3 regions of the Paenibacillus sp. FSL R5-0914 genome follow, and region 3 is predicted to be linked to each of the others. Evidence: predicted binding sites of a transcription regulator. Region 3 holds the regulator's gene; each other region holds the start of a gene.
The links. Region 3 encodes NrdR, which represses ribonucleotide reductase genes. Its sites were predicted from a motif close to AACACNATATATNGTGTT; they were not measured.
Positions count from the first base shown of each region.

Region 1: nrdI (class Ib ribonucleoside-diphosphate reductase assembly flavoprotein NrdI) is a predicted target of NrdR. The motif match lies at 7,417-7,434, and genes of this name have one in related genera.
Region 2: MKX60_RS31025 (adenosylcobalamin-dependent ribonucleoside-diphosphate reductase) is a predicted target of NrdR. The motif match lies at 2,897-2,914, and genes of this name have one in related genera.

Region 1 is NZ_JBBORH010000003.1:646,205-656,755, forward strand. Features, by position in the region: gene MKX60_RS26275 (spore germination protein) at 1-493, shown strand, start outside; gene MKX60_RS26280 (Ger(x)C family spore germination protein) at 490-1,713, shown strand; gene MKX60_RS26285 (hypothetical protein) at 1,719-1,949, shown strand; gene MKX60_RS26290 (SDR family NAD(P)-dependent oxidoreductase) at 2,253-3,026, shown strand; gene MKX60_RS26295 (hypothetical protein) at 3,492-3,851, shown strand; gene nrdF (class 1b ribonucleoside-diphosphate reductase subunit beta) at 3,916-4,875, opposite strand; gene nrdE (class 1b ribonucleoside-diphosphate reductase subunit alpha) at 4,915-6,999, opposite strand; gene nrdI (class Ib ribonucleoside-diphosphate reductase assembly flavoprotein NrdI) at 6,986-7,345, opposite strand; gene MKX60_RS26315 (alpha-L-rhamnosidase-related protein) at 7,751-9,325, shown strand; gene MKX60_RS26320 (AraC family transcriptional regulator) at 9,382-10,374, opposite strand; gene MKX60_RS26325 (response regulator) at 10,374-10,551, opposite strand, start outside.
Region 2 is NZ_JBBORH010000005.1:135,083-145,633, reverse strand. Features, by position in the region: gene MKX60_RS31025 (adenosylcobalamin-dependent ribonucleoside-diphosphate reductase) at 86-2,713, opposite strand; gene MKX60_RS31020 (DEAD/DEAH box helicase) at 3,129-4,874, shown strand; gene MKX60_RS31015 (YqhG family protein) at 4,871-5,935, shown strand; gene MKX60_RS31010 (hypothetical protein) at 6,091-7,122, shown strand; gene MKX60_RS31005 (YqzE family protein) at 7,295-7,483, opposite strand; gene MKX60_RS31000 (N-acetylmuramoyl-L-alanine amidase) at 7,667-8,419, shown strand; gene MKX60_RS30995 (divergent polysaccharide deacetylase family protein) at 8,406-9,266, opposite strand; gene MKX60_RS30990 (glycerol dehydrogenase) at 9,372-10,457, opposite strand; gene MKX60_RS30985 (SDR family oxidoreductase) at 10,545-10,551, opposite strand, start outside.
Region 3 is NZ_JBBORH010000003.1:1,202,895-1,213,445, forward strand. Features, by position in the region: gene polA (DNA polymerase I) at 1-777, shown strand, start outside; gene mutM (DNA-formamidopyrimidine glycosylase) at 830-1,666, shown strand; gene MKX60_RS28550 (MntP/YtaF family protein) at 1,794-2,540, shown strand; gene coaE (dephospho-CoA kinase) at 2,550-3,146, shown strand; gene MKX60_RS28560 (lytic transglycosylase domain-containing protein) at 3,143-3,706, shown strand; gene MKX60_RS28565 (alpha/beta-type small acid-soluble spore protein) at 3,786-4,004, opposite strand; gene nrdR (transcriptional regulator NrdR) at 4,169-4,645, shown strand; tRNA gene MKX60_RS28575 (tRNA-Ala) at 4,805-4,880, shown strand; tRNA gene MKX60_RS28580 (tRNA-Lys) at 4,891-4,963, shown strand; gene MKX60_RS28585 (hypothetical protein) at 5,480-5,701, opposite strand; gene MKX60_RS28590 (hypothetical protein) at 5,886-6,716, opposite strand; gene MKX60_RS28595 (discoidin domain-containing protein) at 7,252-10,551, shown strand, end outside.

The DNA of each region.
Region 1 (10,551 bases), 560 kb from region 3:
TTTTGTCGAGGCGCTGATCATGGAAATGACTTATGAGATTTTGCGGGAGGCCGGGGTGCGGATACCCAAAAATATTGGACAGGCGATTTCCATTGTCGGAACGTTGGTGATAGGGCAAGCAGCAGTTGCAGCGGGTTTTATTTCATCTGCAATGGTCATTATTGTATCGCTTACAGCCATTTCTAGCTTTGTTATTCCGGAGACAGGAATGTCTATAGCTGCGCGGATGATCCGTTTTGTGCTTATAGCTTTGGCCGGATTTATCGGATTATATGGAATTCTATTCGGTATTTTTATCATCGTACTGCATTTGTCGAGTTTGCGTTCTTTCGGAATGCCTTATATGAGTCCGCTCGGACCTTATAATTCAAAAGACTTAAAAGACTCTATCTTTCGCTTTCCGTGGCCTTTTTTAAAAACAAGGCCTGCTGAGAACAAGACGCAGAACCTATTTCGTCAAAGTACTTCTAGTGATGAGGAATCAACGCAATGAATAAAAAATTAGTTAGAGGCGTTCTCCAATTGATGATAGCTCTCCAATTTACGTTAGTGCTAAGTGGCTGTTGGGAGAGAAAGGAGCTGAATGAGGTAGCCTTTGTCCTGGGGTTAGGGATCGACAAGGCTGAAACGGGTTATACAGTTTCGATGCAGGTCGTTATTCCATCTGCGATTTCCTCACAATCGTCTGGAGGAGGGGGAGGCACTGGAGTTCCAGTGGTTGTTTATAAATTTACGGTACCTACGTTTTATGATGCACAACGTAAGTTGAATCTGGATAGTTCCAGGACGAGTTATCTTGGTCATATCCGGGTGTTGGTTATTGGGGAGGAACTTGCCCGCTCCGGAGTGGGCGAGATACTGGACGTATTTAAAAGAAGTCGGGAAGCTCGAATGGATTTCTACGTTATGGTTGCCAGAGATACAACCGCCAGCGATGTCTTGAATGTCCTTACACCTATGGATAAATTACCAGCGAACAAATTATTTAGTTCCCTAGATAATTCTTATAAAGATTCAGCAAAAACAGTCGCTGTCACGCTGGATGATTTTATTGAAAATTTATTGGCTGAAGGTGAACATCCTGTACTGACCGGAGTGGAAGTTATGGGAGATCCCAAAGAGGGAGGAGATAAAAGCAATGTAGAGCGAACAATGCCTAAGGCGAGATTGGAATACCATACTGTAGCTGTGTTCAGAAAAGACAAACTGATCGGTTGGCTAAATGAGGGTGAAACGATTGGTTACAACTATATCAACGATAAGGTAACCTCACATTCTGGCTCGATAGCAGGGGAAGATGGAAAGCCTATTGTTATCGAAGCGATCCAGGCTTCAACCAAACGCAAAGTGAAAATTATTGATGGGGAGCCGCATATTTACCTTGACGTTAAGACGCTTTGCAACATTGAAGAAGTGCAAAGTACAGAAAATTTGGAATCGGAAAGCACCATAAAACGTTTGGAAAAGGAAACAGAGGAACGGATTATAGAGCGGATGCAAAACACTGTGGAGCAAGTAACTAATCGCTTCAATGTTGATATTATGGGATTTGGACAATCGATCTACCATGCCAGTCCTAAAGCCTGGACAAAGCTACAGCAAAAAAAAGGCGACGATTACCTCAAATCATTGCCCATCCATTATAGTGCCTCAGTAGTTATTAATCGCGTAGGTCTCACAGATAATTCTTTTCTTGAAAAAATCAAGGAGTGAGTCGAATGGTGTTATTGTTTTTTTTGGTGCTTGCTGTAGGTTGTATGGCACTTGATTTGCCTAAATTAGTGCGAAAGCGCCGAGTACGTGATCTTAGCGTATATTTTATATTTTGGATTTTGGGACTTGGCGCGACCGTATGTGCTTTGTTAAAATTGAACATCCCGAGTCCTTTGTTTCTGATTATTCTTATCTATAAGCCAATAAATAATTTATTTGGAGTATGGTTTCATTAACAACGACGGATTTACAAATTATCAAACCCCTTAGAATAAGCATCGGATAAAACTTCTGGTTTATCTGATGAAATTCTAAGGGGTGTTTTTTTTATGACGATCAAAACCAAATTCTCAATTGTTGTAAAAACAGATTAAAATATTCATTGCTATATACAATTAAATACAATAAAGTTGTCATATAGAGGATAATTTTGTCGATTTTTCTGCAAAAATGTTCCAATCCATATTGCATCAGGCGATATTAGGGTCTATGAGGTTCGAATCCTCCTCCTGAAAAAGACATAAGAAAGTGGTGCGCATATGAGTAGCAACAGATTTGAGAACAAAGTAGTTATTATTACAGGTGCAGGTACCGGAATCGGAAAAGCTACAGCCTTAAGAGTAGCAAGAGAGGGCGGTATTGTAGTAGTTGCCAATCGATCAGATGCCGGCGCTAACACAGTTGAGGAAATTAAGGCTCTAGGTGGGGAAGCGATGTTTGTTCGGTCAGATGTTTCTCTCGAAGCAGACTGCAAAAATATCGTAGATCAAACATTAGCGGCTTATGGAAAAATTGATTGCCTATATAATAACTCAGCAATTACAGGAGACAATACGGATGTTATAGACTATGATCCGTTGTTGTTTCAAAAAGTGATTCAGACAAATCTCACTAGCCAATTCTACATGTTGCATTATACATTACCTCATATGAAATCTGGAGCTTCCGTTCTAAACTGCTCCTCTTTGCATGGTATTTTTATCGGGATGGCCAATGATGCAGCTTATTCAGCAAGTAAACATGCTATTGTGGGGATGACTAAATCGGTTGCCAAAGAAGTGGGTCACCGTAACATTAGAGTAAATGCCCTTTGCCCAGGACCTATCCCTACACCAACCATGAACAGATATGAAAAGCTGTTGTCTGATGATGTAGAGATGCTTCAATCTCTTATCGCTTCTGGAACGGCTCTGGGTAGATACGGTACGCCTGAGGAAGTAGCTGCGTTTGCATGCTTCCTACTAAGTGATGAGGCTTCGTTTATTACAGGTACAGCACATGTGATTGACGGGGGCTATTCCGCAACAAAGTAATCACGGATTGATTTACTTATATAACAACTAATATATAGTATTAAAGGCTTTGCGGCGTATTCTGATTCCAAAAACCTGAAGGATGACTGGATTGGAATCGGAAGTCGCACGCAGAGCCTTTTTTAGTTGTCTAAAAAATAGATTCTTCGTATGTTGGCAAAATGAATGTCTGCAAGAGACAGTAGATACACAAAAATGAATGAATTAAGGAAAATATGACCATGGATATGTTGGAATTTGTAGAAATTTGTATTTTAATATAAATAAAAAAAGAAATTTGTCGATAATAATATAGGTAATATGTATTAGTTAATATTCTAGAAAGGGTGTTGTTATAAAAACGATACAGGAAGTAGATGTCGTCGCCCTGAAAAAGCCTGGGGCGGGTATTTTTTGTCTGTGAAGTTACATACATTTCATCTCTATTATTAAAAAATAACGTTAAAACTTGGAGGAAAAATAATTATGTCATACACAATTAAGTACAACCAAAATGAGAACCATATCGATGTAGTATCTATTGATTTTTCAGCTGAAGATGTTCCAGGATACCTGAAAGATTTTGAAAATATCATGAAGCTTGTTAAACCTAAATTTACAGGAACAACTGATGTAACTGATTCTAAAAGTGTACTTACTCCTGAGGTTGCAGCTATGCTAGCTCCTACAGGTGCGATGGCGAGTGAAGCTGGTCAAGCAGGATGGGCTTATGTAACTAAAAACCCAATTTGGAAGATGCAATTGAAACGTATTTTTGGTAGAGATTTTGCAGATGCTTACGATACCTACGAAGAAGCTAGAACATACCTGAAAAGCTTGCAATAATCTAATCTTACAGTTAGCAAAAAGTGCGGAGAATTTTCTCCGCACTTTTTTGCTTTATCTATAATTAAAACTGAAAATCTTCATCTTTCAGCGGCTCCACGTTAAGCGCCCGGACGTATCCGTTACCTTTTTTCGAGAAGAAATCATGCTGCTTGGTGTGGGTACTGATGCCATTTTGAACAATCGGGTTGATCTCTTCCTCGTCGAATAGCGGATCATGCCCCAGATTCATCATGGCTTTGTTAGCATTGTATCTAAGGAAGGTCTTGACCTCGTCCACCAGTCCGATGGGAGCGTAGATCTGCTCGGTATAACGTTCTTCATTCTCATGGAGCAGTCTAAGGAGGTCTACCAGCTTCTGGTGTAGCTCACGCTGCTCGTCATCTGGTAGCCCGTCAAAGATCTCCTGCGCCAGGACACCGACATATACGCCATGGATGCTCTCATCCCGCAGAATAAGGTCGATGATCTCACCGCTGCATGTCATTTTGCCTTGGCCAGCTAGATAAAGCGGGTAGAAGAAGCCACTGTAGAACAAGTAGCTCTCGAGCAGCACTGAGGCTGCCATGGCAAGGTACAGATCTTTGGGTGAATCTATTTTTTTGTAATATTGTGATATGGTCTCTGCCTTGAACTGCAGATAAGGGTTCTCTTCAACCCAGCGGAACACACTGTCAATCTCCTCTGTGGAGGACAAAGTGGTGAAAATGCTACTGTACGATTTGGCGTGAATCTGTTCCATCATGCCCATAAAGCCAAGCACAGCCTTGCGCTGAAGACCTTCGACATGCTCCATAATCTGCGGCATACCTACTCCGCCTTGAATCGTATCCAGCAGTGTGAGTCCGCCGAGTACCTTCATATAGGAGTCCTTTTCTTGCTCACTGAGCGTGAGCCAGGACATTTTATCATCGGATAATGGAATTTCATCGTCCGTCCAGAATTGCATAATGTTCTGATTCCAGAACATCAATGAGAAATCGTCGTCGGGACGGTTCCAGTTAACGGCTTGGATAGCGGTCATAATATGGCAATCTCCTTTTCTGCGGCTATAGCCTTCCAGTTAGATCGAGCAGGTGAGGCATTCCTCGACGGACAGCTTTTTGGTCCGGGTGTAATACAGCGACTTCAAGCCTTTATGCGCCGCATACAGGTAGGAGCGGGCCAGTTCTCTGGTGGAAACATCACTGTTAACATGCAGAACGGTCGAGATGCCCTGGTCGATATGGGGCTGAATTTCCGCGATCAAATCGATCACCTTGAACTGATCCATTTGGTAAGCCGATTTATAGAAAAATACATTGTCTGGACGCAGGTACGGCATCGGATAGTAAGTCGTTGAATTAGCATAAGTCCGTGTCTCAATCTGCTCTACAATAGGCATAACGCTTGAAGTAGCATTTTGAATATAGGAAATGCTGGCTGTCGGCGCAATTGCCAAACGGTAAGCATGGTACAGGCCATTTGCTTTTACTGCATCCCGCAGTTGTTCCCAGTCCGCAGGGGATGGGATGAAAATATCTCCGAACAGCTCTTGTACCCTTGGCGTTACAGGGCGGTAATCCGTAGTCAGGTAACGCTCAAAATAAGCTCCTGTAGCATAATCAGAAGCCTCAAAACCATGGAAAGACCGGCCGGTTGCAGCAGCGATCTCCATGCTTTTCTCCAGTGAATGGTAGTTCATGGTCATGAAGAAGGTCCGGGCAAAATCGCGAGCCTGTTCACTTTCATAAGCGATCTTATTCTTGGCTAGATAGCCGTGCAGATTCATGACGCCGAGACCGACGGAGTGCATCTCTTTGTTAGCTTTGGCTACGCCTGGGGCATTAGAGATGCTGGTCATATCGCTGACTGCAGTCAAGGCGATCATGCCCTCATGTACGGATTCACGGATTTTGCCATGCTCCATCACGTTGACAATGTTCAAGGAAGCCAGATTGCAGCTTACATCACGGCGGATGGTATCTTCCTGTCCGTAATCAGCAATTTCTGAGGTCTCCTGCAGCTGGAAGATTTCCGTGCAGAGGTTGGACATTTTGATCTGTCCAACGTTTTTCAGGGCATGGGCCTCATTGGCGTTGCTCTTGTTCATAATATATGGATAGCCAGATTCCAGCTGGATCATGGCGATTTTGGTCAGCATATCCCGTGCGCTCATGGCCTTTCTCTTTTTGACACGTGGATCGGCTAGCAGCTTATCGTACATATCATCCAAATCCATGTCATCAAGATGAGTGCCGTAAGCCTTGTACACACTGTAAGGGGCAAATACATGGAGCGGTTCATTGTCCTTCGCCAGCTTATAGAAGCGATTCGGAATGATCAGGCCGATGGACAGGGTCTTGAGTCTTGTTTTTTCGTCGGCGTTGATCTTCTTACTGTCGAGAAATTCAAGAACATCCCATCCGAAAATGTTGTAGTAGGCGGCTCCAGAACCTTTTCGTTGACCCATCTGGTCAGCATAGGAGAAGCCGTCTTCCATCAGCTTGAGCACAGGTATAATGCCCTTAGCCGCATCCTCCACACCCTTGATTGTCTCTCCGCGAGAACGGAGCTTGGACAGGTTGACAGCCACGCCACCGCCGATCTTCGATAGCTGCATGCAGGTATTGAGCACATAGTTGATCGAATTAAGCGAGTCGTCCATTTCGATAAGGAAGCAGGAGACAAGCTCACCGCGCCGGCTCTTGCCGGCATTCAAGAAGGTCGGAGTCGCTGGCTGCAGACGCTGCTCCATCATCGAACGGGCAAGCATGCCGACAGTAGCGGCGTTGCCGCGTCCTAGGTGAAGGGCAACTGCCGCCACACGGTCCGGATAATGCTCCAGATATTGCTTGCGGTCATTGCTTTTTACAGCGTAATCCGTATAGAACTTCGAAGCTGCCATATAGGATGGAAAGCTGAAGTTGTAAGAATGGGTAATTTGGTAGACATCTTCAATCTCAGCCAAGCTGTACTGTTCGTAAAAATTTTCGTAGAAATCCTGTTCAATCATATAATCAACCTTGGCTTTTGTATTCTCAAAAACCAAGCTCCGCCGTTCTACATCCCGCATAAATTCGGCTACTGCCTCAAGGTCTTTATCCAATTGAAAGAAACCACTTTCGTCTCTCTTCATCAACATGTTGTTTAGTTCAATATGCCGCAACTCGGCTCACCTCCTGTTTAATTCGTTCCACATCACCAAATGTGCCCGACAGCTCAAATTTACCGATAACTGGTACATTGTACCGATCTGCAATCAAGTCTGCGCTATGCGCGAACAGCTCGCCCCAGTTCTTGTTGCCGCTGGCGGCGATGCCTTTCAAATTGGAATAATTGTTCTTCAAGAAAGTAGACACCTTCTCTGGAATCTGTCCAAAGCCGGTGGTATATGTAATAAGCACATAGGGCTCGTCAATGGTCATATGCTCTTCAATCTGCACAGCTGGCAGCTTAAGCTTACCAATGAAGCGTTTGACGTTTCCGGTTTTTGAATCGTATGCGACTAGCATGGAGTCTCTCCCCCTGTATATATTACTGTAAAGATTGAATAGATAAGCTATAAATACTGGAAAATCATATGCATACTATATTTAGTGTGCGTTGTTTATTTTAATCACTATATGTTGAAAAGTCAACATGAAAAGTGCATCCTAACTAGTTGGAAATTGGTCTAGTAAACGCTCTATTAAAGTGTTAATATCACGAAAATACGCAGGTTGGAGCGGTTTGCTAAGGCAGCTGTGTTGTTTTTTGTGATGGATCTTACTGCATCTTTTTTATCATGACAAATTAGCGTCACTCCGTTGAGCAGAACTGTAATAAGAGTAAGATTAGCTGTATTCACTGTATGTTCAGGCAAGCGGAATTGAGGTTTACTAGAGGGGGAACAAGACCAATGAAGGAGGAGATAGGTTATGACTCAAGCGATGCAGCGCCAGCAAGCGGTAACTATCCATAAAAATGAGGTGTTCGCTTTAACCGCAGAGCAGCTTCAACCTCAGCTTATTTACCGGGATTGTAAACCGAAGCAGATAATCCGGGTTGTAAAGAATGAACTAGCGGTGCATGGCTGGCAGTCAGAATCGATTCAAGGTGCAGAGGCTCTTTCTGCCATTGCTTTTGGTAAAGGGGAGGAGGTTATTCTAGATTTCGGAGAGCATCTAGTGGGAAGGCTGGCGATTCGGATTATTCCAATAGGTAGTCCCCCGGATGCTCCGTTACATCTGCAGATCACCCTCGGGGAAATGCCGGTGGAGATGGCTGAATCCTTTTCTGAGTATGACGGATGGCTAAGCAGCTCGTGGTTACAGGAAGAGCGAGTTCATCTGGATATACTGCCTTCATCACTAAATCTGGATCGTCGATACAGCTTTCGGTATGTAAAGCTTAAGGTACTTGATACGTCACCGAAGTATAAAGTATCCTTTGCTGAAATTAGTTGTACAGCGGAAACTTCGGCTGACCGCTCCCTTCAGGCTCCGTTGGGCCACACAGATCCTGAACTGCAAGCCATTGATGAAGTCAGCGTGAAGACGCTGGAAGAATGTATGCAGGAGGTCTTCGAAGATGGACCTAAGCGGGACCGAAGACTGTGGCTTGGTGACCTGCGGCTTCAGGCGCTGGCCAATTACGAAACGTTCTCAGGCAATGATCTGGTTAAGCGATGCCTGTACTTGTTTGCAGCTTATCCGGATGAGCGGGGTCGGATCACGGCTAACTTGTTCATGAAACCCCAGGTCATACCTGACGATACGTATCTCTATGATTATTCACTCTTTTTTGTATCTACACTTCATGATTATTACTTGGCTACAGATGACCGGAACACGCTGGAGGAGCTGTGGCCATCTGCTTATCGGCAGATAGAGCTGGCTTTAGAACGATTGGACGAGCGTGGCATTGTGACCGACGATGAGACCTGGTGGGCTTTTATTGACTGGCATCCGGATCTGAACAAACAGGCCCCGGCGCAGGCTATCTTAATCTATAACTTGAAATGCGCGCTGCATCTGGCCGTTCTTCTCGGAAATGAACGACAGGATCGTTTACGGCAGACGATTGAAGAACTTACGAAGGCCACTTTGGATCACTTATGGGACTCTGAATTAGGCTATTTTGTTAGTGGTGATATTAGGCAGGTTTCATGGGCTTCTCAGATCTGGATGGTGCTTGCCGGAATCGTTGAAGAAGAGCGCGGGAAGAGACTATTGCTACGGCTTCAGCAGGATTCCGCTCCCATTCCGATGACCACACCCTATATGGTTCACCATTTTATTGAGGCACTGATTCAGATGGGCGAAAGGGATACAGCCATTTCGGAGATCAAGAAGTATTGGGGGCAGATGATTAAAGACGGGGCTGATACGTTCTGGGAGCTGTATAATCCAAGCGACAAGAGCTTTTCTCCCTATGGCAGTCATTTAATTAATAGTTATTGCCATGCTTGGAGCTGTACGCCAACGTATCTGATCCGCAAATATCAATTATAAGCAGATGCCTATTCGATATCAGCTCGAACAGCCTGAGCACCGTAGCAAATGGTGTCTCAGGTTGTTTGGCTCTGCTTGCGGTACAAAAGCGGAGTAACTTCGTATCGTTCCGCGAATTTTTTGTAGAAAAAGCTTAGGCTTTCATATCCGCATTCTCCGGCTATATCTCCAATCGGTCGATCACTGTTAGCGAGTAAGAGCGCGGCATAAGCCATACGATGCTCTTGTACCAACTCACCAAACGTTTTGCCTGTGCTTTTCTTAAGTAGATTGCTCAGATAATTGGGATTGAAATTAAAGCGTGTGGCCAAATCCTTCAAGGAGCAGTTATTAAAATGATGTTCCAGATATTGTAGGATTTCCAGCAGATCGCCCCGTTTAGTGGTAGGTAATCCACTGGGGGCGGTGTTCTGGTTTAGAACCCGCATGAGCTCGGTAAACACGATGACCATATAACCGTTGATCATGTCCGCGGAGAAATCACGGGGATCAAAGTACTCGCACATCATGCTGGCGAGAATATGGTGAAGGTTATGACTGTTATCTGATCGGAAGACAAGGTAACGGTCATGGGCTGCAGCGGGAGATTGGGCGTTGATCAGAAAATCACTTAATCTTCCGTCAGAACCCAGCCGGGTCAGAAATGCCGCGTTCAGTGTTTCCTTTCGCATCAAAATATTGATCAAAATATCGTCTTCATTAAGTGTAAAAATTGAATGGGGTACGTCCGTATCCAACAAGCAAATCTGGCCTTGAGTCAGCTCTACGACGGATCCGCCAATAGTCTGACGGCAGCGGCCTGAATACATATAATTTAGTTCGATAAATGTATGCGTATGCTCCGGCATATCGGCGAACCGGTGGTGCTTGCTGATATGATAATCGCCCTGATTAAAAAAATGATGTACCGGTAGACGCGGAACCCGTTCTCCGTGAGGTAAGATCAATTCTTTGCCACCAAATTCATTAATGTTGCGACGGGTGTACTGTTGTTTGGCTTCGATTGCATCAAGGCGGCGTAGATAACAATCCAGCTCCATATGATCCATTAGCGTGCCCCCTCTTTTTCAGCTTCACTTAATTTTCGATATTCCTCTGGTGTGAACCCGGTCATTTTCTTGAATAGGCGGAAAAAATATTTGGCGTTATCGATCCCAAGACTCTTGGCAATCTTATAAATCTTCTCATCACTGGTACGGAGCAGCAACTTGGCACGTTCGATTCGC
Region 2 (10,551 bases), on a different contig from region 3:
AGTTTTTTCTCGTTTAAAACGAACTTTTCTCATTTAAAATGAAAAATCATAAGTTTTCCCATAAAACATTTATTGGCTCTACCGTTTACCCGCAGCGACTATACCCGCAATTGCCACAAGTCTTACAGCCCTCAATATTAATCAGCGAGGCGCCGCCGCAGGAGGGGCAAAGATCACGTGAAGCGCTAGTGTGGTTATGCGCACCATGACTATCATCGGTAGACGTTGCCGCAGGAACACTCGCTTTCAACTCCGCATTTAAAGCTTCATTGAAATCTTCTAGCTCCAAAGTTGCTGCAATCGGTGCAGGCAAATGATCATCATGAGCGTTATTCAGTACATGAGTCTCCAATGCCTTAGCTACAGCATCTGCAATGGATTCTACTCGATTCGCACCGAAGCCGATTGCACCTGATCCGCCGATACCTTTCAGATGTTTGATCAACAATTCTACCTTCTCACCATGATCTCCATAACGGAGGAACAAGGAGCAGACACGACCGAGTGCTTCTGCCATCGCAAAGACATCAGAACCTGCTTTACCTACATTCAGGAAGATTTCTGCCGGTGTGCCATCTAGATCATTGATCGTAATATACGCCATACCAAAAGGTGTGTTGATTTTATAGGTTGCGCCGCGCAGAACCTGCGGACGTTTTTTGTATTGTTTATCCAGCTCTTTAGTAGGAGCTTGAGGTGCTGGGCTTGCCGTTACAACATTTGCTTCAGGAGTCGTTGCAACTTCAACTGCTGGAGCTACCTCTTCTACTGCATCTTCCTTCTTCGAGGTTTGCAGAACTTGTACATCACGGCTACCATCACGGTAGATCGTAACGCCTTTACAGCCCAAATCGAAAGCCATTTCATATAGCTCAGCCGTCTCTTCTACTGTGAAGTCAGACGGGCAGTTGGCTGTCTTGGAAATCGAGCTATCTACCCAGCGTTGAATCGCTGCTTGCGCACGAATATGATCCTTAGCTGACAAATCCATCGAAGTCACGAAATAATCTGGCAGCTCTTCACCTGGATGAGATTCAAGCCATTCTTGGGCGATTGGAACGAACTGTTCATCGTAGCCAAGGCGACTTTGACGGAAATACTTAAAGGCAAAATAAGGCTCAATACCAGTCGAGGTGCCTACCATTGTACCTGTGCTACCTGTAGGTGCTTGTGTTATCACTGTAACGTTACGCATGCCATGTTTGCGAATCGCTTCACCAACCTCTGGATACGTTTCGAGCATATTTTTCATAAAGCCGCTCATTAAATATTTCTCTGTGTCAAAAGCTAGGAAGGATCCCTTCTCACCAGCAATCTCTGCAGAAGCAAGGTACGCTTCACGAGCCATAAAGCCGTAAAGCTTGTCCAGAAACGCCAAAGATTCCGGGCTACCGTAACGGATGTTCAATTTGATCATCAGCTCAGCAAGACCCATCGTTCCGAGACCTACACGGCGTTCGTTTTTCTGATTCGCTTCATTTTCCGGGAAATGATAAGGCGTCTTATCAATGACATTGTCCAAGAAACGTACGGAATAACGCGTCGTAGTCGCGAGATCTTCCCAGTCTACATCATGATTCTTCTCATCGTAGAATTTGGACAGGTTCACAGCAGACAAATTGCAGACTCCCCAGCCTGGCAGTCCTTGCTCCCCACATGGGTTCGTACAAATGATCGGATTAAAATACCAGCTGTTGGACATCTGATTGTAGTATTCCATGAACACAACGCCTGGCTCAGCGGATTTCCAAGCGGATTCAATAATGGTGCGCCACACATCACGCGCTTTAACGGTGCGATAATGAATAACGTTTTTGCCCGCAGCCTTCCACTTGTCTAGATCGCCATCCCACACATCGTTGTACTCTGGATCTGTAGTATCCGGAAATACGAGATCCCAATCCAGATTTTCTTTTACAGCCTTCATAAAGCTATTGCTCACACATACCGAAAGGTTCGCATTCGTAACTTGACCCATCGTTTGCTTTACGGTAATGAAGTCCTCCACATCTGGATGCCAGTCATTAATCATGAGCATAAGTGCACCACGACGGCTACCGCCTTGTTCAATTAATCCAGTGGTATAGCTAAACAGACCGCCCCAAGATACAGAACCACTGGAAGAACCATTAACACCTCTCACAATTGCCCGGCGTGGACGTAGAGAGGATAGGTTAATCCCTACACCGCCACCACGAGCCATAATTTCTGTCATTTCAGCCAACGTTTCCATAATGCCGCCACGGCTATCTTTTGGAGAAGGAATTACATAACAGTTGAACAGGGTTAGTTCTTCACTAGCGCCTGCACCAGCAGCAATTCGTCCACCCGGTACGAGCTTCCAATCATCCAGAATCGAACGGAATTTACCCGCCCATTCTTCTTGAAGCTCAGGCGTCTTCTCCACAGAAGCCATAGCTGTAGACAGACGATCCCACATTTCCTCTGGTGTTTTTTCTATATTAAGCGTCAGCTTTTCAACATCTGATTTCACAAGTTCGCCGCTGCGCGTCTTCACGGTTACGATTCTGCCGTTACGTTCTACGATCTCTCCGACTTCCTTCGTGGGAAACTTCGGATCATCTTTTGTTAGAACGAGTACAACATCGCCCACTTTAGCATTATTGCTGTCGGCATCCTTCCAAGCATAACGATCCAAAAATATTTTTTCACTTAGCCCTTCAAGGCGTTGCTTCCGTTCCACTTTACCCAATAGAAAAACCTCCCGCAATGTAGTAAATATTAGTTCCAGTTCAGGTGTGGGCGTACATTTTGTGACCCACAACAAAAACTTCCTTACACTTATCTTCCGTCTTACGGGTGTATGTAGGAAGTTCATCTTGTCAATAACAAATAGCAGCTACGCACTTTAAAAAAATCACATTTTCATGCTTTTGTCACAATATATTGTGTGCGTCAGCTTTTAAACTATACCACATATTGTATCGAAGGTCTTTTTCGAAAATAGAGTCAAGCAGCCGAAATATCGCAAACCTTGCCGCGTTTTCTCGCTTTTACTCTCTTTTTTAAAGGCTATCAAGAAAAATAGAAGGTTATGAATTCTCTTGTTTAAGAGCATACTACTCCTACGAATGATGATATGAAATAGCACCTGAGGAGGCTGTACCATGACGCAATTATTCCGTAATTCTCTACCTCACAAAGGTGGAAAGTCAGCGCCTATACTGCCTGTTCCTCTTTCTTTTGACCGGAATTGGCTGCAGGATCTAGAACTCAAACTAGATAAAGGTGGTCCGTGGGGAGACTACCGTCTGTCCAAGCTTGCTGTGCAAGGTGAACAAACGGGTCTAGTAACCAGCTTCGATGAGCTGCAATGCATGAAGCATTTATCCGGATTATCCCCGCTCCCTCATCAGCTCGATACCGCGCATAAGGTTTTGTTTGAGATGTCGGGCCGCGCGATTCTTGCAGATGAGGTTGGACTAGGAAAGACGATTGAAGCAGGACTTGTACTCAAGGAATATCTTGTCCGCGGTCTAGTCTCTAAAGTGCTTATTCTGGTACCCGCTTCCCTCGTATTGCAGTGGGTCCGCGAGCTGAATGCCAAGTTTGGCATCTCTGCTGTTGCACAGAAAAAAGTTTATTCCTGGGGGAATGCGATTGTCGTCGCATCTATGGATACCGCGAAGCGCGATCCTCATAAAGAGATGCTGCTGGAAAATGAATATGACATGTTGATTATTGATGAAGCGCATAAGCTGAAGAACAAGAAATCGACCAATTATCTATTTGTACAGCAATTACGCAAAAAATATTGCCTGCTCCTAACCGCTACTCCCGTTCAGAATGATCTGGGCGAGCTATTTAATTTGATCACTTTACTGAAACCGGGGCAATTAGGAAATCAGGGTGATTTTGCTTCGAATTTCGTCGTTGATAAACGCCAACCTAAGAATGAAGGTCAGCTAAGGGACGAGCTATCGAAGGTGATGATCCGCAATCGGCGTGGCGAAGGTCCAGTTAATTTTACGAAACGAAAAGTCCGTAATATTCCGCTAGTTCTTTCACAGGAAGAGAGAGTATTATATGACGCTGTCACTTCTTTTGTTAAAGATCAGTATCAGGAATCAGGCGGCAATCTTAGCAGCATGCTTTCCTTGGTAACGCTTCAGCGTGAGGTGTGCAGCAGTAGGGATGCCGTCTTCATCACTTTAGTTAATCTGATCAAGAAGCTGCCTGCTGATTCGCCGAAACGCGATCGGATGATGGAGCTATTGCAGACACTTCGTACGGTTAAGACCAATACCAAAGCCGAAACAACACTATCTCTCATTCAAGAAATGAATGAAAAGGTCATCGTTTTTACGGAGTATCGCGCGACTCAAGAATATTTGCTTCAGTATTTCCGCGAACATGGGCTAATGTGTGTTTCTTATTCCGGCGGGATGAATCGTGGTAAAAAGGACTGGATGATGGACCTCTTCCGCGGTCGTGCTCAAGTCATGATCGCTACTGAGGCGGGTGGTGAGGGCATTAACCTGCAGTTCTGTCACCATATGATCAACTTCGATCTGCCTTGGAATCCCATGAGAGTAGAACAACGGATTGGGCGGGTGCACCGGTTAGGTCAGGAAAATGACGTGGTTATCTATAATTTGTCCACACAGGGCACGATTGAAGAACATATTCTGCATCTGCTACACGAGAAGATCAATATGTTCGAAATGGTCATTGGCGGGCTGGATGTGATTCTGGAGCGTTTTGAGAAGAAAGAATCGCTGGAGAAAAGTTTATACAAAATCATGCTCGAATCCCGCTCCGATGAAGAGCTGCGACATGAGTTAGATCATATCGGTGAATCCCTAAGTGAGTTGACTCAGGGTATTAAAAAGGAAAGTGAGACTTCGACATGACCCTCAACTCACAGGAAGTACGTAAACATGTAATGGATTATCTGGAGGCGACAGAATGCTCCATTATTGAAGTATCGCCCATTCACGTAACTGTAAAGCTATCGCCAAGAGCTGACAGAATGCTTACAGATCGACCTTATTATTGGGGATTCGTGGAGCGTACTGGTGTTGATCCGGAGACACTCTCTTTCACTTTTGTATTTGATCCGGAAAAATACGATAGCCAGGCAGCTATAGAAGTTCCGCCAACGGTAAATCGCAGCATCGGAGCATTGAATCCGCCAATTACCGGAAACCCAGCGATGGGCGCCACAACAGATGCTGAGGCTAGCGCAGATCTATTGAATCCAACATCACCTGAATCTAATGTGGTTCATGTCCCCTCCTCAAATCCAGAAGATAGCATCCTAGCCCGCTACTTCGGTATTGTACCTGCATTGCCCCGAATTGGGCCCGGTATGATAAGACGTGAAGATATCATCTATGGTAGCAAGCGCCTGCAGCAAATTTGGAGCGCAGCCCAAGATGAAGGGAAATGCCTTTACTTATTTGAAGATCCCGGTAGCAGGCAGCGGAATACACTCTTCTCTGCTGCCTATGAACCGTGGCTCGGCGTCTGCTATAAAGTGGAGATGAGCTGCGATTTGAAAAGGGAAGAACTGCATTATCTTGGAATATCGCTGACAAAAGGGACCATCATTGATGACTTTAACGCTAAGATAGCCTCGCGGGAGATGATCCCCCGTTTACCAGAAAACGTCCATATTCAGCCTTATGAATTAACAGTGACAGCCGCTACAGATTTATTAGAGGCTCATCTTACCTCTCATCTAGCCGAACTCGATTACACTTGGGCAGAACAGGCACGTGAGCGTCTTAGAATCGAGCTGGCTATCATTGATATTTATTACGGAGAGCTGCTGAAAGAGCCTGATGAAGAAAAACGTTTAGGCACTCAAGAGCAGTATAACCGTCGTCGACAGGAGACCATTTGGCAATATGAACCGCAAATTGCAGTTTCTGCGATAACCTACGGACTGTTTCATTTGCGAAGTCTATAGAATGCGACCCTACTCGCTAAAAGCAGGCAAAAAAACAAGAGAACTTCCGCCTTCAAGCGCGACAGCAAGCAACAGCCTTTTTATAGCCTGTCCACTACAATAGAGTAAAGCTTAACTTTCCTGACATTTCTTAACAAAGAAAGGTGATCGACGCCATGAAAATAAGTTTGCGGCGGAGGCTGAAACTTGCGGGTCAAGGATGCCTCCTCCTGCTTCTAAGCTTTGGACTGTTTGTATCCAGTTCTGGTTCCCCTTCAGCGCTGGCGCTGGCCAGAGTAAGTGTGATCCAGTCAGTCACGCAGAATGCAATTCCTGTATTGAAGATGAGTACCTTACCTTCACCCAGTACGGTCCAAGAATTCGCTAAGGCTACATTGAACAAGCTCGCTGCAGAAGCTCCATTTACAGCCTGGAAGGATGCAAGGATAGAATATTATCCCCTTGGTCCAGGTACACATGGCTGGCTTGTAAATGTAATGAAGGGTGAAGAGCGGATTGGATACATGATCATTTCTGCCACAGATACAGGCGGATATATGCTAAGTGAATATGGAGCCGGCACTTACGGACTCCCATACAGTTTAAATGATCTGCGCCAGTTTTTGGTGCAGAAAGGTCTCATTACATCATCTTTTTCAGGAACAATAAACATTACTGCTTTATATGCACCACTTCTACCGGTCTGGAAAATAACCATTGACGAAAAGACGGTTTACATCAATGCTTCCGTACCGCAAATTTTACCTTGGACACTGAGCAAGGCAGAAGAAGTCCTTAAAGAGCAGCCTCCAGCAACAGATGTAATTACTAATCTTAATCCTGACGTATCACCGCTATCGGCCTTCAATAGTGGAGGGTCAGATGATCCTTACGAAGATATCCTTTGGCTGACCGCTCCTAAACTAACTACAGTGAGCGGTGACAATATCGCACTTCTGATCAGACCTAAAGAAAGCATCGCTTATCAAGCTGCTGGACGAAACGACCTTGTCGGGGCACCATTTATGATTACAGGCTATCAGAGCTGGCAGCCTTCTCAAGGTCAAGCTGAGAACAATAAAACTACCGTATACGCGGCCTCAGGCCCTGAAGGAAAACGATACTTACCACTCACTGCACTACAAAATAATGGAACACTGCATAAGCTGCCAGACAGAACGACCAAAGCACTCGGATATAATCGTTAACACAAGCATAAACGCCTTCGGCGTCCTTATGAGGACGGTAAGTGTTTATGTGAGAAATAGAAGGATAATTTATAACGTAAGCATATAAATTCTTATATTTAAACAAATGCAAATAACCTTCCACTGCCACCCATGAATAATGGCACTGGAAGGTTATTTGCTATTTATACCTTTATTCTTTTTTGCCATGACTCCACTTGCTTCGCCAGATAGACCACCCAAGCGGGAGCATGCCAAACCATTTCTGTGACCACGGCTGCTTCGTAGCCGCTCTACGAGCATGAATGGCACGCGGATCCTCGATATATACGACTACCTTCTCCGTTATATACTTTACAAGCTCATCGCCACCGGAAGCCATTTTAACACCTCCTAAAAATGTAAGTGAATTCAGATTATCAGCATCCGTTCCATGGTCTTAGTGTGCACCACTCCACTTGGATCTAAACTACAGACTTCTGATTTGTCGAATAGGTTTACCTATTAAAGCACAATCTAACAAAGAATCCAGAAGACGTTATTCACTTGCAAGGAGGCGTTTCACTTGAACAACTGGAGAAAACAACCCTTTCCCAGTACAGCAGCTGTTCTATGCGGCTTTCGAATCACTCTAACTACCCTAGGACTACTAATGTTGTTTATGGGCAGCTCCTTAGCCTCCGCGACACCAGAGAAACCCGTGATGAAGGATGACCGTCAGCATTTATTAGGTCACGGACACCGTATGATCCTAATTGATGCGGGACATGGAGGCATCGACGGTGGAACTTCCTATGGTAATATTCTTGAAAAAGATATCACCTTAGATATCTCACGTCGATTATTTCTACTTCTGGGTAGCGATGGTTTTGACGTTGCTTTAAATCGCAATGGAGATTATGCCCCAAGTGATGAGAACCGCTGGTTGCGTAGTAAATCTCGACATCTTCGGGATCTTGCACAGCGTAAAGAACTTGCTGAGACATTACCTGCTACTGTAGTGGTAAGCATCCATATTAACTGGGCGCCTTCCCCTTCCAAACATGGTCCACTTGTATTGTACCGTCAAGAGGGTCGTAGCTTCATGCTTGCTAAGTCCATTCAGCATCAGCTAAACAATCTTTACGATGTCGAAGCTCATCCAAGACCAGGCAAACCCTTTTATTTACTCAATAAAATAACCGCCACAACTGTTATCGTTGAGGCGGGTTTTGTAAGCAGTCCGACTGACCGCGCAAAGTTATGCACCCCTAAAGGGCAGCAACAAATCGCTGAAGCCATCGCTGATGGTATTGTAGCTTATCTTATGGAAGTTTAAGTTGGGAGCTCCATTTCATCTCGTTTTTAACCAGATCAGAAATCCCTATAAACTCAACATTGTCTTTCATCTGTTCAATACCGCTGCGGATTCCTGCGGCGGTCTCTTTCCCAAATACACCAACATGACCAATCGTTACACAAAATCGTTGATCCTTCGCCATGTCTTTGACGAGACCCATTTGTTTCAGAACATGACTTGCTGTATGTGTGTCATCTAAAAAGATATGGTTCTCTACGCGTGGCAACCCCATACGATAAGCCATATTGCCAGCAACGGAACGGTAGTTGGTCTTGCTGTCTACAAAAAATAATCCTCGTTCTTTGCATACAGATAAGATCACTGCCATAATCCGCTCATCTCCGGTAATTTTCGAACCCATATGGTTATTTATCCCGATCGCATAAGGAACATTATCGAGTGCTGCCTCAACCTTTTGTCGCACTTCCTCATCGGACATTTTGGCCAATATGGCTCCTGGTCCAAGCCATTTAGGATTACCTTGGCGCGGCTCCATCGGCAAATGAACCAGAACATCATCTCCGCGTTCATGTGCGCGGGTGGCATCCTTTACGGATGTAGGTAAAAAAGGCATGACGGCTACAGTAAGCTTTATCGGTAACGAGAACATTTCATCTGTCCCCTTCATGCCATTGCCGAAATCGTCAATAATGATAGCGACCTTATCACGTTTTGGTGCACTCTCTTCAAGCTGCGTATTTGTAGCGTTGTCTTTAGACGTGGCAGCAGAGACAGTCGGCGTAGCCGGAACAATTGTGGTAATCAATACTGCAGCAACAGCAAGCCAATTCAGTAAGTAACGTTTAACCTTTCGACTGTCCTTCATCAAGAGGAACGCCTCCTTCGTCTTAAACAATTGTTCTCATTGTTTGGTTCACGAAGGTTTAATATGTACGGGGAGGGTTCGCAAAAATTTACAATCGAGCTGTTGCTAATGCCCGCGCTTGTCTGTGGCAAGGATTGCTTCCAGCACATCCACAGATTGAACTTCAAATGGCATATTCTTCATTGGGCTATCCTGGGAGCAGCTAGCTTCTGCCACCACCATTAATTTATCCATATCGCTACTGGTAATCCCAAGCTCCTTAAGTGTAACGGGAAGGCCGACTTTTTTGCAGAAAGCACTGACCTGAGCGACCTCATCTTCTGAAGCCTTCTCCAAGACCAACTGCACGATCGTAGCAAAGGCAACCTTCTCACCATGTAGCACATTCCTGCATTCCTCATACAGGGTCAGTCCGTTATGAATAGCATGGGCTGCAGCAAGCCCACCGCTCTCAAACCCAACGCCGCTCAAGTAAATATTAGCTTCAACAATATGTTCCACTGCAGAAGAGGTGATCCCCTGTTTTACATCCAGGAGTGCGGATTCACCTTCAGCAAGAAGTGTGTCCAGACAAGCACGTGCTAAAGAGAACGCTGCGATTGTGCTAGTCCCGCCTGCATGAGTAACCGCTCCTGATTGACGGCAAGCTCTTGCTTCGTAATAGGTGGACAAAGCATCACCCATTCCAGCCACCAGTAATCTTGCAGGGGCTTTAGCGATGATATCGATATCTGCGATCACCATATCAGGATTTCTTTTTAATGGAAGGTAACAGTCGAAGTCACCTTCGTCCGTATACAACACTGATAAAGCGCTGCAAGGTGCATCCGTCGAGGCCACTGTGGGTACAATAACTACCGGGAGATCCGCCATGTGGCTTAGTGCTTTTGCCGTATCTAGGGTCTTGCCGCCACCGATTCCTAAGATAACTTCAGCGTCCTTCAGGCCAAGTTCTAGCACTATCTCATCCACCTGATTACGGCTGCACTCACCCTTGAATTCGCGCATCATAAGGGGAATATCGTTCACTTCAAAGCTGTGTAAGATATCCTCCTTGTACATGGAAAAAATATAAGGATCTACAATCGCAAATGCTCTTTTTGCGCTCAGCTGCAAACAATAATCTCCCAGCTTACGAATCTCGCCATACCCCTGAATATATTTAGTCGGTGAACATATGATCTGCGTCATGGTTTCACTCCTCTTTTTGTATATTCTTTTATTCTAAGGAGTGTTGCTTCAGACTGGCTATAAAAAAAGATGCTATAGGCTTTTGTCTTAAATA
Region 3 (10,551 bases):
CAATTTCCGAACCTGCAGAACATTCCAATCCGCTTAGAAGAAGGACGTAAAATCCGTAAAGTGTTTGTTCCATCCGAACCGGGCTGGTCCATTTTGGCGGCGGACTATTCGCAGATTGAACTACGGGTACTTGCGCACATCTCCGGTGATGAGCGGATGAAGGAAGCTTTTCTCCATGATATGGATATTCACACGAAGACAGCGATGGATGTATTTGGAGTTACCGCCGATCAGGTTGATAGCAATATGCGTCGTGCTGCTAAAGCCGTTAACTTTGGTATCGTGTACGGAATCAGTGATTATGGTCTGTCGCAGAACTTGAATATTCCTCGCAAAGAAGCCGCTCAATTTATTGAGCAGTATTTCGAGGTATACCAAGGTGTACGTCGATATATGGATGATATCGTAGTTGATGCAAGGAAACATGGTTATGTAACCACGCTGCTGGAACGCCGTCGTTACTTGCCTGAGATTAATGCGAAGAACTTTAATCTGCGTTCTTTTGCGGAACGTACAGCAATGAACACACCTATACAAGGAACTGCCGCTGATATTATTAAGCTGGCGATGGTGCATATGGACAAGGCGCTATTTGAGCGTGGGCTAAAGAGCCGTATGTTGCTTCAGGTACACGATGAGCTTGTATTCGAGGTGCCAGAGGATGAAATGGAGCTCATGAAGACGCTTTTGCCGGAAGTAATGGGTGGAGCATTGCAGTTATCGGTGCCGCTTAAAGCAGAGGTAAGTTTTGGCAGCAACTGGTACGAAGCGAAATAGGCTCCCTTTAAGGTGTGCATATCAGCTATAATGTAGTTGAGGTGAAGACATCATGCCGGAATTACCGGAAGTAGAGACAGTCAAGAGAACACTGAATGATTTAGTTAATGGAAAGCAGATAGAGAGTGTAACCGTCCGGTTGGCCCGGATTATTCAGCGGCCGGATGATATTCAGGCTTTTGCCAACCTGCTCGCAGGTCATAGCATTGTTAATGTTGAACGAAGAGGGAAATTTTTGCGCATCGTGTTAGACGGTCTGGTGCTGGTATCTCATTTACGGATGGAGGGCCGTTACGGACTTTTTTCGAACGAAGATCCACTGGACAAGCATACGCATGTGATATTCCATTTTACCGATGGCACTGAGCTGCGTTACACGGATGTTCGTCAGTTTGGTACAATGCATCTTTTTCAGATTGGTGAAGACCTCCAGCTGCCTCCTCTTAATAAGCTAGGACAGGAGCCGCTGGAGCCATCCTTTACGCCGGAGAGGTTTAAGCAGATTGTATCAGGCAAAAGCACAAAAATTAAATCACTGCTGCTGAATCAGGAATATATCGTCGGCATAGGTAATATTTATGTAGATGAGTCGTTACATCGTGCAGGGATACATCCTGAAGTCAGCGCCAAAGATCTTTCGGATGAGCAACTTGATCAGCTGCATCACGCTATTGTCAGTACGCTAACGGAAGCGGTAAACGCTGGTGGTTCGTCTGTAAAATCATATGTGAATGGTCAAGGTGAGAGCGGCACTTATCAGCAACAGCTGTTGATTTACGGTCGTAAAGATCAGCCGTGTAACCACTGTGGAACGATGATTGAGAAAACGGTTGTAGGTGGCCGCGGCACGCATTATTGTCCAAGCTGTCAGCGTAAGGTTGAAAACTGAAGAAGTAATTAGGTTGGCACCCACTACTTGTCCCGCCCATATACTGTGTGAAGAATGCTTAATAGAGAACGGAAGCTGAATGAAGTGTATTCTTCAGTGTTCCGGTTCTTCACAGGAGGGATTGCGGGTGCTCAGCCCATTTTTTTCACTAATATTACTAGCTTTTGCTTTGAGTTTGGATGGTTTTGGCGTTGGTATTACATATGGACTGCGTAAAATGAAAATACCATTGCTCTCCATTCTGATTATCTCGCTTTGTTCGGGGGTAGTTATCTGTGTATCAATGCAAGTGGGTGTTCTGCTTGCCAAGGTAGTGTCTCCACATGCAGCTTCTGAGGTTGGCGCTGTTATACTCGTGCTAATGGGGTGCTGGTCGCTCGTCCAGATGTTAATGCAGAAAGAGAAGGAACAGACAGGTGAGCGTAAAGTAGGTAGTGAAGAAAATGTGCTATCCACAGAAGCTCGGGCAGAGGTAGCTGTTGATACTGAAGATGTTGTAGAACAGGTTACCATGGCTCCTGAGCAGGCAAAGTCGGCTGTCTTTTCCCTTGAGTTACGACGATTGGGGATTGTTGTACAGATCTTACGTACTCCGTCTTCTGCAGATATGGATGATTCCGGGAGTATTTCTTCGATGGAGGCTATGCTGCTCGGGATTGCCCTCTCTCTAGATGCTTTTGGAGCTGGACTTGGCGCAGCATTGCTGGGGTTCAATCCGATATGGACATCACTTACAATTGCTCTGTTTAGTGGTACATTTCTATTGCTGGGCATGAAGACTGGATTAAGATTCGCCGGGAACTACTGGATGAAGCATGCTGCTGCACTACCCGCGTTATTATTAATTACAATGGGAATACTGAAGCTATTATGAGGTGAGTACATGATTATTGGCTTAACCGGAGGCATTGCATCCGGAAAAAGCACGGTGTCCGCACTGCTTGTGAGCAAGGGAGCGAGGCTGGTTGACGCGGATGTGATCGCCAGAGAAGTTATGCTCCCCGGTCATGAGGTGCTGGCTGCGGCTGTGAAACAATTCGGAAGCGAGATCCTCTCTTCGGATGGCACACTGAATAGGGGCAAGCTGGGGGACATTGTATTTCAAGACCCGGCGGCCCTGCAAGCCCTGAACAATCTGACGCATCCCGCAATCCGGCGGGAGATTAAAGAACGTATGAACAGCATGGAGGAAGAAGATCCAAAGAAGTTAACCATTGTGGATATCCCTCTTCTTTTCGAATCAGGACTCGAGAACATGTTCCATGAAATACTGGTGGTCTACGTGCCTCGTGAAGTGCAAATCGCTCGATTAATGGAACGTAACGGACTTTCTATAGAACAAGCAGAAGCACGCTTAAATGCACAGATGGATATTGAAGCGAAGCGTAACAAAGCGGACTATATCATTGACAACAGTGGCGAACTTGCGCACACTGAGCAACAGGTTGCTGTTCTTTGGGACAGGCTGGGCTTATCATGAAATGGTTACGTAAAAAAAGAGTCCTTCTTCTGTTATTCATTGGTTTTACTGCGATATTGTTTCTGAGTACGAACTGGATGTCCTGGTTTTATCCGATCCATTATAAAGATGAGATCCGTAAGCACAGCGTTACGTACGATATTGACCCATTTCTAGTGGCTTCGATTATCCGAGTGGAAACGAACTTCAAAACTGGACGAGAATCCAGAAAAGGTGCTATAGGTTTAATGCAGCTTATGCCGGATACCGCCAAATGGGCCCTTGAAAAGGCCAAGCTTCCTGATGTTTCTATGGAGGAGCTAAAGCATGAACCATCAGCAAATATTGAACTAGGTACCTGGTATCTTTCAACATTATCCCGTCAATTCGAAGGTAAACGTACAGCGGTTATCGCTGCATATAATGCTGGACCGGGTAAAGTTCAAAAATGGCTGGATGAGGGGATCTGGGATGGAACGGATGCTACCATTAAGGATATTCCGTTTGGTGAAACCCGCCATTATGTACAGCGCGTCAACTATTACTATGATCAGTACACGGATATTTACAACGAATTCTAAAACCGTGTTATGTATAAAAAGAAGCATTAAACGATCTTGCGATCGTTTAATACTTCTTCAGTAAGCTTATGTGGACAGGTTATTTGTATTGACCTGCCAATTGTTGTTCTGCCAGGGTTACAAGACGTTTAGTGATGTAACCACCGATCGAACCATTTTCATAAGAAGTTTTATTGCCTTGGTAACCATCTGGGGAAAGCGTGATTCCGAGTTCTTGGGCAACTTCATATTTAAGTTGTTCCAAAGCACCACGGGAATTTGGAGCTACAAGGTTATTGGAGCTGTTGTTTTGGCTCATTGCTGTTCACCTCCTCTGTTGGTAACTGTATTATGTGCCGGACTTGCCATAATCATTACAATAAAAAAACGGTGATTTCTGGAAAAAATGAAATAGCCCTTTAAAAGCCGGATGTTTAACATACCGGGACTAAAAACATTATGTAATAGGAAGTGATGAAGCTTATGAAATGCCCTTACTGCGATCACACAAATACTAAAGTGCTCGACTCGCGACCAGCGAATGAGAATAAGTCCATCCGCCGCAGGCGTGAATGTGAGCGTTGCAGCAAACGGTTTACAACCTTTGAAATGATCGAGGAAACACCGTTAATCGTGATCAAAAAAGACGGTAGCCGCGAGGAGTTCAGCCGTGATAAAATACTGCGTGGTCTTATCCGTGCTTGCGAGAAACGCCCCGTCTCTGTAGAACGTCTAGAGAAGATCGTCTCTGAGGTAGAGAAATCCCTACGCGGTATCGCCGTAGCTGAGGTGGAGAGCCAACAGATCGGTGAGTTGGTTATGGAGCAGCTCTATCCAGTAGATGAAGTCGCCTACGTTCGCTTTGCTTCCGTATACCGCCAGTTTAAGGACATTAACATGTTTATGAAGGAACTGAAGGGTCTGCTATCTAAGAGCACTGGGGATCTGGACAGATTGTAGAGTTGTGGCTAGTCTAATGACTAAAAAAAGTGTTGACAGCGAAGGCGATTTTTTATATTATATAGGAGTCGCCTACGGCGCTTGGATTTGTCAGAATGACTTAAATACACCGAACTGAATTTTAGAATGTGTGATTACATACATCTGAAAATTACGTTTGGGGCCATAGCTCAGCTGGGAGAGCGCATCGCTGGCAGCGATGAGGTCAGGGGTTCGATCCCCCTTGGCTCCACCAAACTTCATATGGACTCTTAGCTCAGTTGGTAGAGCAGTAGACTCTTAATCTATTTGTCCAGGGTTCGAGCCCCTGAGAGTCCATCCTAAAGAAACGGCAGAAATGCCGTTTCTTTTGTTGTTCAGGAAGCGGAGTGACTTTTTATTTGGTTTTGATCGTGGTATAGTTTGGGTAGATAAATCGTACAATGCAAAGACAGCCGTGCGGAAACACGGCTCCCAGTACAATAGCCGCTTTTAAGGGCGGCTGCTTTCAGGTATTACGGGCAGAAATAGACCGCATCCTTTGGACTAGGGCGGTCTATTTCTTTTTGAGGTAATTCAGAAGCTCAATGCTAAAAAGGTAGAACAAGTTGAAATGCAGGCTCTCCAGACCTATATTCCTGTTTGGCGCGAGGTATTTAAGAAAGCTTCTACTGCTAAAAAGAAAATGATGCTTAGTACGATCATTGAGTGTGTTAGGGTTTACCGAGATTCAGTAGAACTGACGTTAAAATTGAACATTAGCTCGTTTTTAGCGACTTCAAGTGTAAGTAGTCTAAAAGGTAATGATTATGATTTGAATGCTGGCAAGCAAGTGCATGGCATTCATTATGGAAATCAGTTTTCAGGCATTTTCCAGCCTAATTCATCATCCCACACGGCATCGATATCATCCAGGTGAACATGCCATTCACCACCGTCTACTTTTCTACGTATCTCGGTCAAACATTTCAACCAATGAAATAAATCGTTCAGCAAATCTTCAATCTGATCCGTCATGGACAGCTTGGTAGCGCCAGCGAAGATCTCCGTTGATCTGGACGAATCGAATTTGTACACTGTGAAAGACTCCGCCCGGTCTTTCCCTTCAAAATCCTGATCATAACGTTGGACAATGGCTGTGATTGCTTGTTGTTCGCTTTCTGTTAGGACGTATTCCCTCGTGCATGTGTAATAAATAGAAACACTGATAAGTCATTCCCCCCCAAACATAGAAATGGATGCGATATCCAGTTCCTGTTTATTACCCTCCAAAAGTCGAAAGCAAACTAGGCCAAACCTGCATTCTGGCGCCGCATGAAGGACAATTCATTTCCCCGGCCAAATACGGCAATTGGTTCAAAAAAGAGGAATCGCCCAGCTGATCGGCTCGCTCCGCCAGTATTTGATGTTCCGCTTCAACGAATGCCTCAACCGGAGTAACCTCATGTGCTGCCTGAAGGGGTTCGAATACCGGATCTTCCGCGAATGCTTGTATACGACCGCCTTCTCCGCTCGGCCACAAGTAAGCCTCTTGATTACATGCTGCGCAAACGGCCGCATATTCGTCGCCAGCCGTAAAATTCAGAAACATGTTTGCCACGCTCTGGGATTTCCGATAAGCCGCGTCGGCAATGAGAACATATCTTTTTTCGGTATCGCTGCTTATTTCTTGTTTGGCGTAGGCCAACATCTCTGGAACCAGCGAAGCAAGCTCCGCTATCGCTTTTAAGTAAGATTGGTACATCTCCGCGCAAACCTCGTTTCCCGCTTCAGCAGCGAGTTCGTTCCAATCCGAGGGATACGGCTCAGATCTAGTTTTGTCATGACACGACTCGATAATCCCGCAAGTGATGTAGATTTCATGGCGCACTTCCATATTTTTTGATGCGAGAGCAAGTTTGGCCAGATAAGGTACTGCCGCGTAAGTGACGGTATAGATCGTATTTTGGTGATATAAGTGCTCCTGGAATAGCTCGTCGAAAACTTCTTTATCGAAATCAAGCATCAGACGCTCCAACAGTTCAGGTACCATTTCGCCCGACTCGTAAGGACCGGTTAGCTTGCCCCACAGTTCGCTGTTTAATTGTAACAAGAGGAATCACTCCCATCCCTATTCAAGTGGATACATTTTCTATATTATCCTATAAGATCGGCGGGTCCTGAATAGGGCAACGGATATACTCCCCCTCGAGAATAGGGCTTAAAGCCTAGGGCGATTCTCCTTAATTCCACATCAAATGCCAAGATTTGTTCATGGGTATAGTCGTTTTAGACTCCCATGACGGGTAGACGGAGAATGTGCAGGGCGTAGCGTATCCCCCTAGGCTCTATTTCCATAACATGAAGAAAAGCCAATTCTACTGAAATGGCTTTTTTCTTTTTCACTACTCTTCGAAAGGATCACGATTTTGTACTATTAATTAGCATGAGATATGACAGAAATGTTGGCATGCTTGATTCACCATAGAAGGCCGAATGTCCACATTTGTATATGTATTGTAAAGACAAGTATATCGATGAAACGAATGCCCCTACTTATAATAAAATTGCTGCAGCAGTTGAGCATGGAGGGTCATGCGGTAAGCTGGAGTAAAATTCGAGCTAATAAACAACGGGGGGGGATCTTAGTGCGTTTACGGTATAGGAATATTTTTTTAGTGTTTTTTGTTACCGCTTTCATTTTAGTTGCCGTTTCATCGGAGAAGTCCGACGCCGCAACAGGTAATCTGGCTTTAGGAAAGACGGCTTATTCGTCGTCGAACGAAGTAGACTTTTTCGGGCCTGAGAAAGCGGTCGACGGTGGCAATCGGGATGCAAGCCGCTGGTCTTCGGAAAGAACGGATGACCAGTGGTTCTACGTTGATCTGGGCGAGCCTGTAGAAATTGGAAGAGTAATCATCAACTGGCAGACTCCGGCGGAACAATATCAAGTTCTCGTGTCTGACGATGCGGTAACCTGGAGGAACGTATTCGCGGACAACCGCGTGCTCGTCGCCCGCGGATCAGTCGAGGATACGATCGATTTTGAGCCGACACTGGCGCAATACGTTAAGTTCCAAGGAGTAACGCGACGTCCAATTGAGGGTATCTATTACGGATACTCCTTCTGGGAATTCGAGGTATACAAGGGCAAACCGCTGTTGCCGCCTATGATGGATGCGGTCAAAAACAGCATCGTCGTCTCCGAGGGAGACACTCAGCTGAACCTGCCCGCTGTACCGGATGGTTATACGCTGACGCTGGTGAACACGGACAGCTTGCCGGTGATCGACGAGCAGGGCAATATTCATGCGCCGCTTGTGGATACTCAGGTTCAGCTGCTGCTGCAAATCGAGAGCGACAGCGATCCGACATATCTGTTAGCGGATAATGCGCTAGTCACCGTACCCGGTCTCTACGAGCAGACGAGCGATCGGAACCCGGAGCCGCGAGTCATTCCTTCTTTGCGTGAGTGGCTGGGCACAACCGGCGAGTTCCGCTTGACGGATAAATCCAATATCGTCATTCGCGCGGAGGATGAAGCGGCTCTGAAGGGGACGGCCAATATTTTGCGGAAGGACTTGCTTGATTTAACGAAGCTTCCGCTGACGGTTACGGTTGGTTCACCTCAAGAGGGGGACATCTATTTGGTGCTGGATGCCGCGCAAACGGGATTGGGGACAGAGGGCTATGAGCTGAATATCGGCGAATATACTTCCGTCGCTGGCTCCGATCAGACGGGCGTCATGTTCGGCACAAAAACGATCCTTCAACTGCTCGGCCACGATGCCGATCATAAGACGATGCCCAAGGGGCAATCGCGCGATTATCCGAAATACGCGGATCGAGGCTTCATGCTCGATGTGGGCCGCAAGTTTTATACGATCGAATTTTTGCGGGATTATGTGAAGTTGATGTCCTACTATAAGATGAACCGGTTCCAGATTCATCTGAACGATGATGTCGGCGATGTCGGTTACTTCCGTCTGGAGAGCGAGAAATTCCCGGGAGTGACGAGCAAGGACGGCTTCTATACGAAGCAGCAATTCAGAGACCTGCAGCTGCTTGGGATGGAATACGGCGTAAACGTCGTGCCGGAAATCGATACACCGGGCCATTCCGGCGCGTTCATCGCTTACGACCCTAGGTTGGGCAGCAACAATCAGCTGGATATCAATCGTCCGGAGACGCTCGACTTCATTAAAGAACTCTTTGACGAGTATCTCGACGGCAGCAATCCGACCTTCGTCGGCCCGGACGTGCACGTCGGCACGGATGAATATTTCGGCGACGACAAGGAGGCGTTCCGCAGGTACGCGGATATGCTCCTTAACCACATTAACAGCAAAGGCAAGCGCGCTCGTCTGTGGGGCAGTCTGTCCGCATATGACGGCACGACGCCAGTCAGCAACAATGCGACGATGGACATCTGGTATGAGCCGTACGGAAGTGTCTTGCAGGCCATTAAGCTTGGCTACGACGTTGTCAATACCAACACGAACTTGCTCTATATCGTTCCGCAACTGTACCGCAGCTATTTGAATTACGATTTTATTTACAATGAGTGGGAGCCTAACGATTGGCTGGAGACGAAGCTTCCTTATGGGCACCCGCAGGTAAAAGGCGGCATGTTCGCGCTCTGGAACGACGTGTCTGTAGAGAAGGGCGTCTCCATGGCGGACTCGCATCAGCGTATCTTGCCTTCCATGCAAGTGTTGGCGGAGAAGCTGTGGAGAGGCAACCGCGTCGACCGGAACTTTGCAAGCTTCCAGACGGATGCCGCAAAGTACGTGGACCCGCCGGGTGTTCATCAGTCGCACAAGCTTCAAGTCGACAATGAGCGCAATATCGTTCTCGATTATACTTTCGACGAGGGCTTCGCGGATCGTTCGGGCAACGGCTTTGACGGCAACGCGGTGAATGCAGGCACGGAGAAGGGAATCTTCGGGCAAGCAGTAAGGCTCAAAGGCGGAGCCAGCTACGTGGAAACGCCGCTTCGCACGCTCGGTTTCGGATGGACGATGTCCATGTGGATCAAACCGGACGCTGACAACCCGCAAGGAGCTGTGCTGCTGGAATCTCCGGATGGACAGCTGAAATATAACATCGGGGGCAGCGGCAAACTGGCCATCACGAAAGAAAACTACGTCAGCGAATTCAATTATAAGCTGCCGACCGACCGCTGGACCCATGTCATTATGATCGGCGATGACACGGGGACCTCCATCTTCATTAACGGCAGTGAGTATACGGCTACTCTCAAAGACGGCTCCAAGTTGGAAACGTTCGTATTGCCAGTAGCCAAAATAGGCAGTGAAACGAATGCTTTTAAAGGCTTGATTGACGAACTCATCGTAAGGAACATCTACGTGGACCTGCATGGAAATCTGGCTTTGCATAAGCAAGCCGAATCCTCGCTGCCGGAATCCTCGTCCTACACGGCGGACAAAGCGGTGGACGGCAGAGGGGACACCAGATGGTCCAGCAATTGGGTGGACGATACCTGGTTCATGGTGGATCTGGGTGAAGCGAAGAACATTGATGCTGTATCTATTTTGTGGCAAACGGCTTACGGTTCGAAGTACCGCATTCTCGTGTCCGAGGACAAGGAGAACTGGACGAATGTCGTGAAAGACAACAACGGCGAGATTAACGGCAAGCCGGGACGCGTCGTGACTACCTTCCAAAGCACGCCAGCCAGATACGTGAAGTTCGAAGGCGTATCCAGAGCTACCATGTTCGGCTATTCCTTTGAGGAATTTGAAGTGTACGGCGAGGAATATAAGCTCGGCAATATACGGCCGATTATCGACCTGTTGACGGCTATCGAGGCCTACAAGCTCGTGGAGGACAATTATTCTCCTGAGGGCTGGGCACAGCTTCAACAGGCGATGGTACAAGCGACTGCGGCGATTCAAACCGCCCAGCTGACTCGTCCTGAGGCCGAG